3 regions of the Pedococcus badiiscoriae genome follow, and region 2 is predicted to be linked to each of the others. Evidence: predicted binding sites of a transcription regulator. Region 2 holds the regulator's gene; each other region holds the start of a gene.
What was found. Region 2 encodes HrcA, which represses chaperone genes, less so after heat shock. Its sites were predicted from a motif close to TTNGCACTCGNNNNNNNCGAGTGCNAA; they were not measured.

Region 1 (3,212 bases), 730 kb from region 2:
GGGCCACCTCCTGGACCGTGGTCCAGCTGGGTGAGATCTCGGCGAGGTTGAAGACCCTCCGGGTGCGACCGGTCACGTCGGCCACGCCGGGCGTCCGTCGGGCCGGGTCGAGCCACGCCCCGACGCCACGCGCACCCTCACCCAACGGGGCGGTGAACTCCTCCACCAGCCCTTGGTATGCCGTGGAGTCCGGCCAGTGCCGCAGGTTCACCGCCGCGATCCCCGCGGTCACCTCGTCGGCGTCGATGGCTCTGACCCGCAGGTCGAGGCCTGCCATCGCCATGGCGTCCGAGCCGATGCCACACCCGAGGTCGTACACGGTGTGGATGCCCGCGGCCCGGAAGCGCTGGGCGTGCTGGGCAGCTACCGCGAGCCGGGTCGCCTGTTCCAGGCCGTCGGAGGTGAGCACCATGCCGCGGGCGAACTCGCCGAACTTGTCCTGGCCCTTGGCGCGCAACCGGGCCTGGTTCAGCGCGGCGGCGACGAGGTCGGGCTCGAAGCCGGCGTCCCGCAAGCGCTGCTGCAGCGCCAGCGCGCCCGCCTCGTCGTACGGGGGGAGGGACTGCAGCAGGCCCCAGCCCTCGCCGGTGGTCAGCCGTCGCAGCAGAGCCAGGTCCATGCCCGGCATTCTGTCGTACGGCGGGTGCTGACCGGGCCATGCGGGCCATGCGGGCCATGCGGGCCATGCGGGGCAGCGGGCTAGGGGCGCCGCCATTCGTAGGGGGTGGTCGTCGAGACCTTGAGGAAGCCCGATCGCTCGAGGATGGGACGGGAGAACTCCGTCGAGTCGCTGTTGATGTAGCGCTTGCCGCGGGCGATGGCCGAACGCGCCCTGGCGGAGGTCAGCGCCCGGTAGATCCCGCGTCCGCGGAACGCGGGTCGGGTGGCGCCGCCCCAGATGCCGGCGAACTCGGTCCCGGCGACGGGTTCGAGGCGCCCGGCGCTGACGATCGTGCCGTCGTGCTCGGCGACCCACATCTCCAGGTCGTCGCGCGTCCGCAGCCGGTTCAGGATCTCATCCGCCCGGTCCTGCGCCTGCGCCTCGTCGTCGCCGAACACCTCGGCCTGCATCGCGCACATGGCCCGGACGTCGCCCTCCTCGGTGACCCGGCGGACGGTGACGCCTTCCGGCAACGGGACGTCCCCAGCCAGCAGCTGGGCCTCACCGATCATGATCGACTCCGGCTCGTCGGGGGTGAACCCGTGGGCGACGAGGGCGTCGTGCAGGCCCGGGGCGTGGTCGTGCCCGCGGGTCTTCCACTCGACCCGGGTGATCTCGGGCTTCACCAGGTAGTGCTCGAGGGCCTGCTCCACGAGCAGCGCGACCGAGTCTCGGGTGGCTGGACCGTCGTCGGTGTCCAGGCTCCGGTAGGTGATGAAGCCGCGCCCACCCATGAACGTCGCGAGCACGAGCGGCCCGAGCCGGGCGGTGTCCAGGGACGAGGTCACCTCGCGCTCCTCGCGCAGCTGCGCGTCGTAGGCTCGCAGGAGCGCGGCGGAGGTCTCGTGGGTGTCGGTCACGCTGCTGACCCTGCCTCCCGCGGACCGCGCTCGGCAACTGGTTTGTCCGTCCCCCAGGCGTTGTCCGTCCGCTCGTGGCGAACGCAACGGACAATCTCTGGCACTCGAGTTGACCGAGTGCTAACCGCGAGCCTAGATTTGCGTTGGCACTCCGGTTCGCCGAGTGCTAACGCAGCCAGTCGGTCGATCCCCGCGACGGCGACCGCCAGGCCGTGACCTCAGCACCACAGCACCAAGCACCACCATCCACCTGTCCAACTTCGACATTCCCGAAGGGGAGGTCATCATCGTGTCGGTTTCCATCAAGCCGCTCGAAGACCGCATCGTCGTCAAGTCCGTCGAGGCCGAGCAGACCACCGCGTCTGGCCTCGTCATCCCGGACACCGCGAAGGAGAAGCCCCAGGAGGGCGAGGTCCTCGCGATCGGTCCTGGCCGGATCGACGACCACGGCAACCGCGTCCCGCTCGACGTCACCGTCGGCGACCGGGTCATCTACAGCAAGTACGGCGGCACCGAGATCAAGCACGGCGGCGAGGAGTACCTCATCCTCTCCGCCCGCGACATCCTCGCCATCGTCGGCTGAGCATCCGCACCGCGTGAGCAACGTGCCCTGTATGCCGGCCTGCCGGCATACAGGGCACGTTGCCTTCAATCCCTGTACTCCACTGCTAGAGAAGGACTTTCATGGCTAAGACGCTGGAGTTCAACGACTCCGCCCGCAAGTCGCTGGAGCGCGGCGTTGACGCGCTCGCGAACGCGGTCAAGGTGACCCTCGGCCCGAAGGGCCGCAACGTCGTCATCGACAAGAAGTGGGGCGCACCCACGATCACCAACGACGGCGTGACCATCGCCCGCGAGATCGAGCTCGAGGACCCCTACGAGAACCTCGGTGCCCAGCTCGCCAAGGAGGTCGCCACCAAGACCAACGACGTCGCAGGCGACGGGACCACCACGGCCACCGTCCTCGCCCAGGCCATGGTCAAGGAGGGCCTGCGCAACGTTGCCGCGGGCGCCGCCCCGGCCAGCCTGAAGCGCGGCATCGACGCGGCGGTCCAGGCCGTCAGCGCCCGGCTGCTCGAGAACGCTCGCGAGATCGAGGGCAAGGACGAGATCGCCCAGGTCGCAGCGCTGTCCGCCCAGGACCAGACCATCGGCGCCACCATCGCCGACGCGTTCGACAAGGTCGGCAAGGACGGCGTCATCACCGTCGAGGAGTCCTCGACGGCGACGACCGAGCTCGAGTTCACCGAGGGCATGCAGTTCGACAAGGGCTACATCTCGCCGTACTTCGTCTCGGACGCAGAGCGCATGGAGGCCGTGGTCGAGGACGCCTACATCCTCATCAACCAGGGCAAGATCTCGGCCATCGCCGATGTCCTGCCGGTGCTGGAGAAGGTCGTCAAGACCGGCAAGCCACTGCTGATCATCGCCGAGGACGTTGACGGCGAAGCGCTGTCGACCCTGGTGGTCAACAAGATCCGCGGCACGTTCAACGTCGTCGCGGTCAAGGCGCCCGGCTTCGGTGACCGTCGCAAGGCGATGCTGCAGGACATGGCGACCCTCACCGGTGGCCAGGTCATCTCCGAGGAGGTCGGCCTCAAGCTCGACCAGGCGGACCTCGACGTGCTGGGCCAGGCCCGCCGCGTCGTCGTCACCAAGGACACCACCACGATCATCGACGGCGGCGGCAA
Region 2 (3,212 bases):
AGCGGTCATGGGCAGCTCGACGGTGCAGTGCAGGTCGTCGCCCCGGCGCTGGAAGGTCTGGTGCGCGCGCACGGCCACCTCGACGTAGAGGTCGCCCGCCGGGCCACCACCCTGACCGACCTCGCCCTCGCCGCCGAGCTGGATGCGGGTGCCGGTGTCGACCCCCGCCGGGACCTTGATCTTGAGCGTGCGACGGGTGCGGACCCGGCCGTCACCGGAGCACTCGAAGCACGGGCTCACGAGCACCTCGCCGTAGCCCTGGCAGGTGGCGCACGGACGGGTCGTCATCACCTGGCCGAGGAACGAGCGCTGGACCTGCTGGATCTCGCCGCGTCCACCGCAGACGTCGCAGGTGCGCCGCGAGGTGCCGGGCTGGGCGCCGTCGCCGTGACAGGTCGAGCACACCACGGCTGTCTCGATCGCGAGCTCCTTCTCGGCGCCGAACACGGCGTCGCCGAGGTCGATGTCGAGCCGGATGAGGGCGTCCTGGCCACGCCGCTGCCGCGAGCGCGGACCGCGCTGGGCCTGCCCGGCGCCGGCACCGAAGAAGGCGTCCATGATGTCGCTGAAGGAGAAGCCCTGGCCGAAACCGGCGGCACCTGCGGCATACGGGTCCGAACCCATGTCGTAGGAACGCCGCTTGTCGGCGTCGGAGAGCACGTCATAGGCCTGCGAGACCTTCTTGAACTGCTCCTCGGCCTCCGGGCTCGGGTTGACGTCGGGGTGCAGCGTCCGCGCCTTCTTGCGGTACGCGCGCTTGATGTCCTCGGGGCTGGCGTCCCGGGACACACCCAGGTCCTGGTAGTAGTCGTTCAACGGATGTCCTTCAACGAGTGTCCTTGGTGTCACCGGGGTGACGGTTGGCGGTACGAGGTCGGACGCGCGTCATTGCGCGAGGATTCGGGAGACGTAGGTGGCCACGGCCCGCACGGACGCCATGGTCGTGGGGTAGTCCATCCGGGTGGGCCCGAGGACACCCAGACCGGCGACGAGCTCGGAGCCCGAGCCGTACTCGGTCGAGACGACCGAGGTCGACTGGAGCCCGGCGAACGGGTTCTCGTGGCCGATGCGGACCGAGACCATGTCGGAGGTCTCGCGCGCGGTGCCGAGCAGCTTGAGCAGCACGACGTGCTGCTCGAGCGCTTCGAGGACCGGGCCGATGCTGAGGGGGAAGTCGGTGCCGACGCGCGCCAGGTTCGCCGTGCCCGCGAGGACGACCCGCTCCTCGCGCTCCTCCACCAGCGCGTCGTCGAGGGACCGCACGACGGCGCGGACCAGGTCGCGGTCGGCCGGCTCGAACTCGTCGGCGAGGTTCGCCAGCGACGCGGCGGCCTCGACCAGCCGCTGCCCCACGGCGCGGGCGTTGACCTTGGCCCGGACCAGTCCGAGCGTGGCTTCACCCTCCTTGGTGGACAGGTCCTGGCTGGTCTCGATGACGCGCTGCTCGACGCGGCCGGTGTTGACGATGAGCACCACCATCAGGCGGGTCGGACCCATCGCGACGAACTCGATGTGCCGCACCGTCGACCGCGTCAGCGATGGGTACTGCATGACGGCGACCTGCCTGGTCAGCGACGCCAGCAGGCGAACCGTCCGGTCGACGACGTCGTCGAGGTCGACGGCGCCCTCGAGGAACTGGGCGATCGCGGCCCGCTCGGCCGCGGTCATGGGCTTGACGGAGCTCAGCCGGTCGACGAACAGGCGGTAGCCGGCATCGGTCGGCACCCGCCCGGCGCTGGTGTGCGGGGCGGCGATGAGGCCCTCCTCCTCCAGCGCCGCCATGTCGTTGCGCACCGTGGCGGCCGAGACCCCCAGCTGGTGACGGTCGAGCAGCGCCTTGGAACCCACCGGTTCGGATGTCTGGACGTAGTCCTGCACGATCGCGCGCAGCACGGCGAGTCGACGTTCCTCGCTCATCAGGCACCTCCTTCAACCGATCTGGCCCGACTACGGACAGGCTGGCACTCAGGCTCAGCGAGTGCCAAGTCTACGGGGTTCCCCTGTCCGGGCAGCACGGGCGGCGCGCCCTCGCCGCCCGGGGCTCCGCGCGGCATACCCTGCGTCGGTGTCCGACCGCTATGGCTCCGATGTCCTGTCCGGTGACTGGAAGCTCCCCCCGCGGGGACGTTCGCGCGAGGTCGAGGCCGAGACCGGCCTGGTCGTCGAGGACGTCGAGACCGGCTGGTGCGGTGCCGTGGTCCGCGTCGAGAAGGCCGGGGGGATGCGGGTCGTGCACCTGGAGGACCGTCGCGGTCGCACCAAGGGCTTCCCGATGGGCCCCGGCTTCCTGCTCGACGGGGCTCCGGTCGTCCTGACCCCACCCACCGCGGCCGCCCGCGCGCAGCTCGAGCAGGCCAAGGCCGCCGCCTCGCGCACGGCCTCGGGCTCACGGGCCGTGCACGGGGCCACGGCCCGGGTGGCGAGCGGCTCACGCATCTTCGTCGAGGGCCGGCATGACGCCGAGCTGGTCGAGAAGGTGTGGGGCGCGGACCTGCGGATCGAGGGTGTGGTGGTCGAGATGCTGGACGGCGTCGACGACCTGGTCGCGGCGATCGCCGACTTCCAGCCGGGTCCGGGCCGCCGGATGGGGGTGCTCGTCGACCACCTGCTGCCCGGCACCAAGGAGCACCGCGTCGTGCAGGACGCGGCCCGTGGACCGTATGCCGCCCACGTGCGGATCCTCGGGCACCCGTACGTCGACGTGTGGCAGAGCGTGCGCCCCGAGCGGCTCGGCCTGACGCAGTGGCCGGTGATCCCTCGCGGCCAGTCGTGGAAGCACGGGATCTGCGCGCACCTGGGGTGGGCGCACGACGACCAGGCCGACATCGCGAGGGCGTGGAAGCAGATCCTCGGGACGGTGCGGTCGTACGCCGACCTCGAGCCGACCCTGCTCGCCAGCGTCGAGGAGCTCATCGACTTCGTCACGGAGGCGCAAGCGGACTCGGTGACCGACCCACGCCGTTGAGGCGTCCGGGTCAGGGTCGGCCCTGACGCTCCCCTGACCACACCCCCGATTCCACCCCGAAGGCGGGACCACCCAGCCCCTCCATGCGTTTCACTAGGTGCAGACACCCTGCAGGCCACCACCACGGAGAAACCCATGACCGACCAACCGACGCAGCCCGAGCAACCAACGCAGCCTGAGCAGCCGAACGTCCCGCCGCAGCAGGCCTACGGCGCGGTTCCGCATCCGATGTCCCCGCAGGACGAGA
Region 3 (3,212 bases), 1.0 Mb from region 2:
GAACGCACGCACCCGCACCTGCGCGGCATCGCGGGTCTGGACCCAGATCGTCGCCGAGGTCTCCCCGATGTAGCGGAGCAGCGGCCCCAGGGTCAGGGGGCCAGAAGAGGGATGAGTCGGCACGAGGACCGTTCTACACGGCATACCGGTCCGGTGGGGACAAAGACGAGGGGCGGCCCACCTCTCGGTGGACCGCCCCTCGTTCTGGCGTATGCCGTGTGGCTGGGCTCAGAAGCCCATGCCACCCATCTCGTCGCCACCGGGAGCCATCGGCGCAGCCTTCTCGGGCTTGTCGGCGATGACGGCCTCGGTGGTGAGGAACAGCGCGGCGATCGACGCGGCGTTCTGCAGCGCCGAGCGCGTCACCTTCGCCGGGTCGATGATGCCCGCGGCGATGAGGTCGACGTACTCGCCGGTGGCGGCGTTGAGGCCCCACCCTGCTTCGAGCGTGCTGACCTTCTCGCTCACGACGCCGCCCTCGAGGCCGGCGTTGATCGCGATCTGCTTGAGCGGAGCGGAGGCTGCGACGCGAACGATGTTCGCACCGGTGGCCTCGTCACCCTCGAGCTCGAGCTTCTCGAACGCGGCCTTGGTCGCCTGGAGCAGGGCCACGCCACCACCGGCGACGATCCCCTCCTCGATGGCAGCCTTGGCGTTGCGCACGGCGTCCTCGATGCGGTGCTTGCGCTCCTTGAGCTCGACCTCGGTCGCGGCACCGGCCTTGATGACCGCAACACCGCCGGCCAGCTTGGCCAGGCGCTCCTGCAGCTTCTCGCGGTCGTAGTCGCTGTCCGACTTGTCGATCTCGGCGCGGATCTGGTTGACGCGACCCTGGATCTGGTCGGCCTCGCCAGCACCCTCGACGATGGTCGTCTCGTCCTTGGTCACGACGACCTTGCGGGCGCGACCGAGCATGTCGAGCTCCGTGGTGTCGAGCTTGAGGCCGACCTCCTCGGAGATGACCTGGCCACCGGTGAGGATGGCGATGTCGGCCAGCATGGCCTTGCGACGGTCACCGAAGCCGGGAGCCTTGACGGCGACCGACTTGAAGGTGCCACGGATCTTGTTGACCACCAGGGTCGACAGGGCCTCGCCGTCCACGTCCTCGGCGATGATGAGCAGCGGCTTGCCGGACTGCATGACCTTCTCGAGGAGGGGCAGCAGGTCCTTGATGCCGGAGATCTTGGAGTTGACCACGAGGACGTAGGGGTCCTCGAGCACCGACTCCATGCGCTCGGTGTCGGTGACGAAGTAGTGGCTGATGTAGCCCTTGTCGAAGCGCATGCCCTCGGTGAGCTCGAGCTCGAGGCCGAAGGTGTTGGACTCCTCGACGGTGATGACACCTTCCTTGCCGACCTTGTCCATGGCCTCGGCGATCATCTCGCCGATCTGGGGGTCAGCAGCGGAGATCGAGGCGGTCGAAGCGATCTGCTCCTTGGTCTCGACATCCTTGGCCATCTCGAGCAGCTGGGCGGAGACGGCCTCGACGGCCTTCTCGATGCCGCGCTTGAGGGCCATCGGGTTGGCGCCTGCGGCGACGTTGCGCAGACCCTCCTTGACGAGGGCCTGGGCGAGGACGGTGGCCGTGGTCGTGCCGTCGCCAGCGACGTCATCCGTCTTCTTGGCAACTTCCTTGACCAGCTCTGCGCCGATCTTCTCGTACGGGTCGTCGAGCTCGATCTCCTTGGCGATGGACACACCATCGTTGGTGATCGTCGGGGCTCCCCACTTCTTCTCGAGGACGACGTTGCGGCCCTTCGGACCGAGGGTGACGCGGACGGCGTCGGCGAGGATGTTCATTCCCCGCTCGAGACCGCGGCGAGCCTCTTCATCGAAAGCGATGATCTTGGCCATTCGGGTGGTTCCTCCCACGCGAAACGTAAACGGTGGCCAGCGGGCGCCCGCGACGGACGGACCGGCTTGCGCGGCTCACGTCGCCGTGCTCCCCGGACCTCGCCCTACTGGCCTGGATTGTCACTCTCATGGTGAGAGTGCTAATGCCATTATTGGCACTCTCAGGGGGAGAGTGCAAACGGGTCCGGCGCGTGACCTCGCCGAGATCCCAGCTCTCGGGCTGCAACCGCCCCCGGCGGGCCCGAGAGCTGGGATCTCGAGGTGGACAACACCGTATGCCGAGTCCGCCAGGTGCCGACCGCATCAGCCCACGAGGCGGTGAAGCATGCGCATGAGCTCTCGGCGCCGGTGCGGATCGGCCAGGTCGGCCGCGGTGATCCGCACGACCTTCCAGCCCAGGTCCTCGAGAAGCCGGACGCGCTGGATGTCGTTCTCCCACTGTCGTCGGTCCGACCGGTGCTGGTCACCTTCGTACTCGACGATGACGCGCGGCCCTCGCCACATGAAGTCCACCCGCGCAAGGAAGTGGCCGTCCTCGGCATAGACGGTTGCGTTGAGCTCTGGCTCTGGCAGACCAGCCTCGCCGAAGGCGAGTCGGGCCCGGGTCTCCATCGGTGACCCGCTTCCGCTCCTGACCAGCTCGGACGCAGCACGGAGCTTACGCCGGCCCCTGCCGCCGACTCCGGCTCCGGCTGCCGCGAGGGCTGCCACCAGGCGCGGGTCCCGAGTGGCAAAGGCGTCGCCGGCAATGACGAGATCCTCGACCGACAAGGCAGGCATCGTCGCGAGATCCGTCCAGGTAGGCACCGGACGAGTGACAGGCAGCCCTCTCAGGATCTCGACCTCGCGCAGCTCAAGACCGCGATGTCCACGGACGCCGTCGCGTCGGCTCGGCGTCCCGCAAGTCAGGACGTCCAGTGGCTCGTGTCGGCTCCACCGGGTCGGGAGCGGCAAGCGCCAAAGCCGGGCCGCGGTGAGGTGTGAGAACGCCGCGCCCGGCGGAAGGACCACCAGGAGGTCACGTGCGTGCTCGTCGATCGTGCCTGCTGACCGGGTGGAGCGAATGCCCCAGCCGGGCCGTTGCAGGTCCCGGGCATCCAGTCGAGATCGCCCGACGTCAGCCGCGCGCGCCTCGGCCACGGTGAACGCACGGTCGCGCAGCACCGCGGGGAGTGGGGTCCGGGGCTGTCGCACCCGACGAGCGTGGCAAATCCGCAACGGTCCCCTGGGAGTTCTCCACAGGCCGCAAGGCACCTGACCTCGCCGAGATCCCAGCTTTCGGGCTGCAACGGCCCTCACGGGCCCGAAAGCTGGGATCTCGGGCGATCAGGTGGCGGGCGGAGTCAGGTCGCCGGAGC

Region 1: the regulator HrcA is predicted to act here: its motif matches at 1,619-1,645, upstream of groES (co-chaperone GroES).
Region 3: the regulator HrcA is predicted to act here: its motif matches at 1,972-1,998, upstream of groL (chaperonin GroEL).

The regions. Positions count from the first base shown of each region.
Region 1 is NZ_JACCAB010000001.1:2,033,807-2,037,018, forward strand. It holds gene BJ986_RS09750 (THUMP-like domain-containing protein) at 1-619, opposite strand, end outside; gene BJ986_RS09755 (GNAT family N-acetyltransferase) at 700-1,521, opposite strand; gene groES (co-chaperone GroES) at 1,811-2,104, shown strand; gene groL (chaperonin GroEL) at 2,206-3,212, shown strand, end outside.
Region 2 is NZ_JACCAB010000001.1:2,765,198-2,768,409, reverse strand. It holds gene dnaJ (molecular chaperone DnaJ) at 1-816, opposite strand, end outside; gene hrcA (heat-inducible transcriptional repressor HrcA) at 886-1,917, opposite strand; gene BJ986_RS13035 (DUF3097 family protein) at 2,066-2,965, shown strand; gene BJ986_RS13030 (DUF4870 domain-containing protein) at 3,101-3,212, shown strand, end outside.
Region 3 is NZ_JACCAB010000001.1:1,765,212-1,768,423, reverse strand. It holds gene BJ986_RS08530 (alkaline phosphatase D family protein) at 1-123, opposite strand, end outside; gene groL (chaperonin GroEL) at 229-1,854, opposite strand; gene BJ986_RS08520 (DUF559 domain-containing protein) at 2,158-2,634, opposite strand.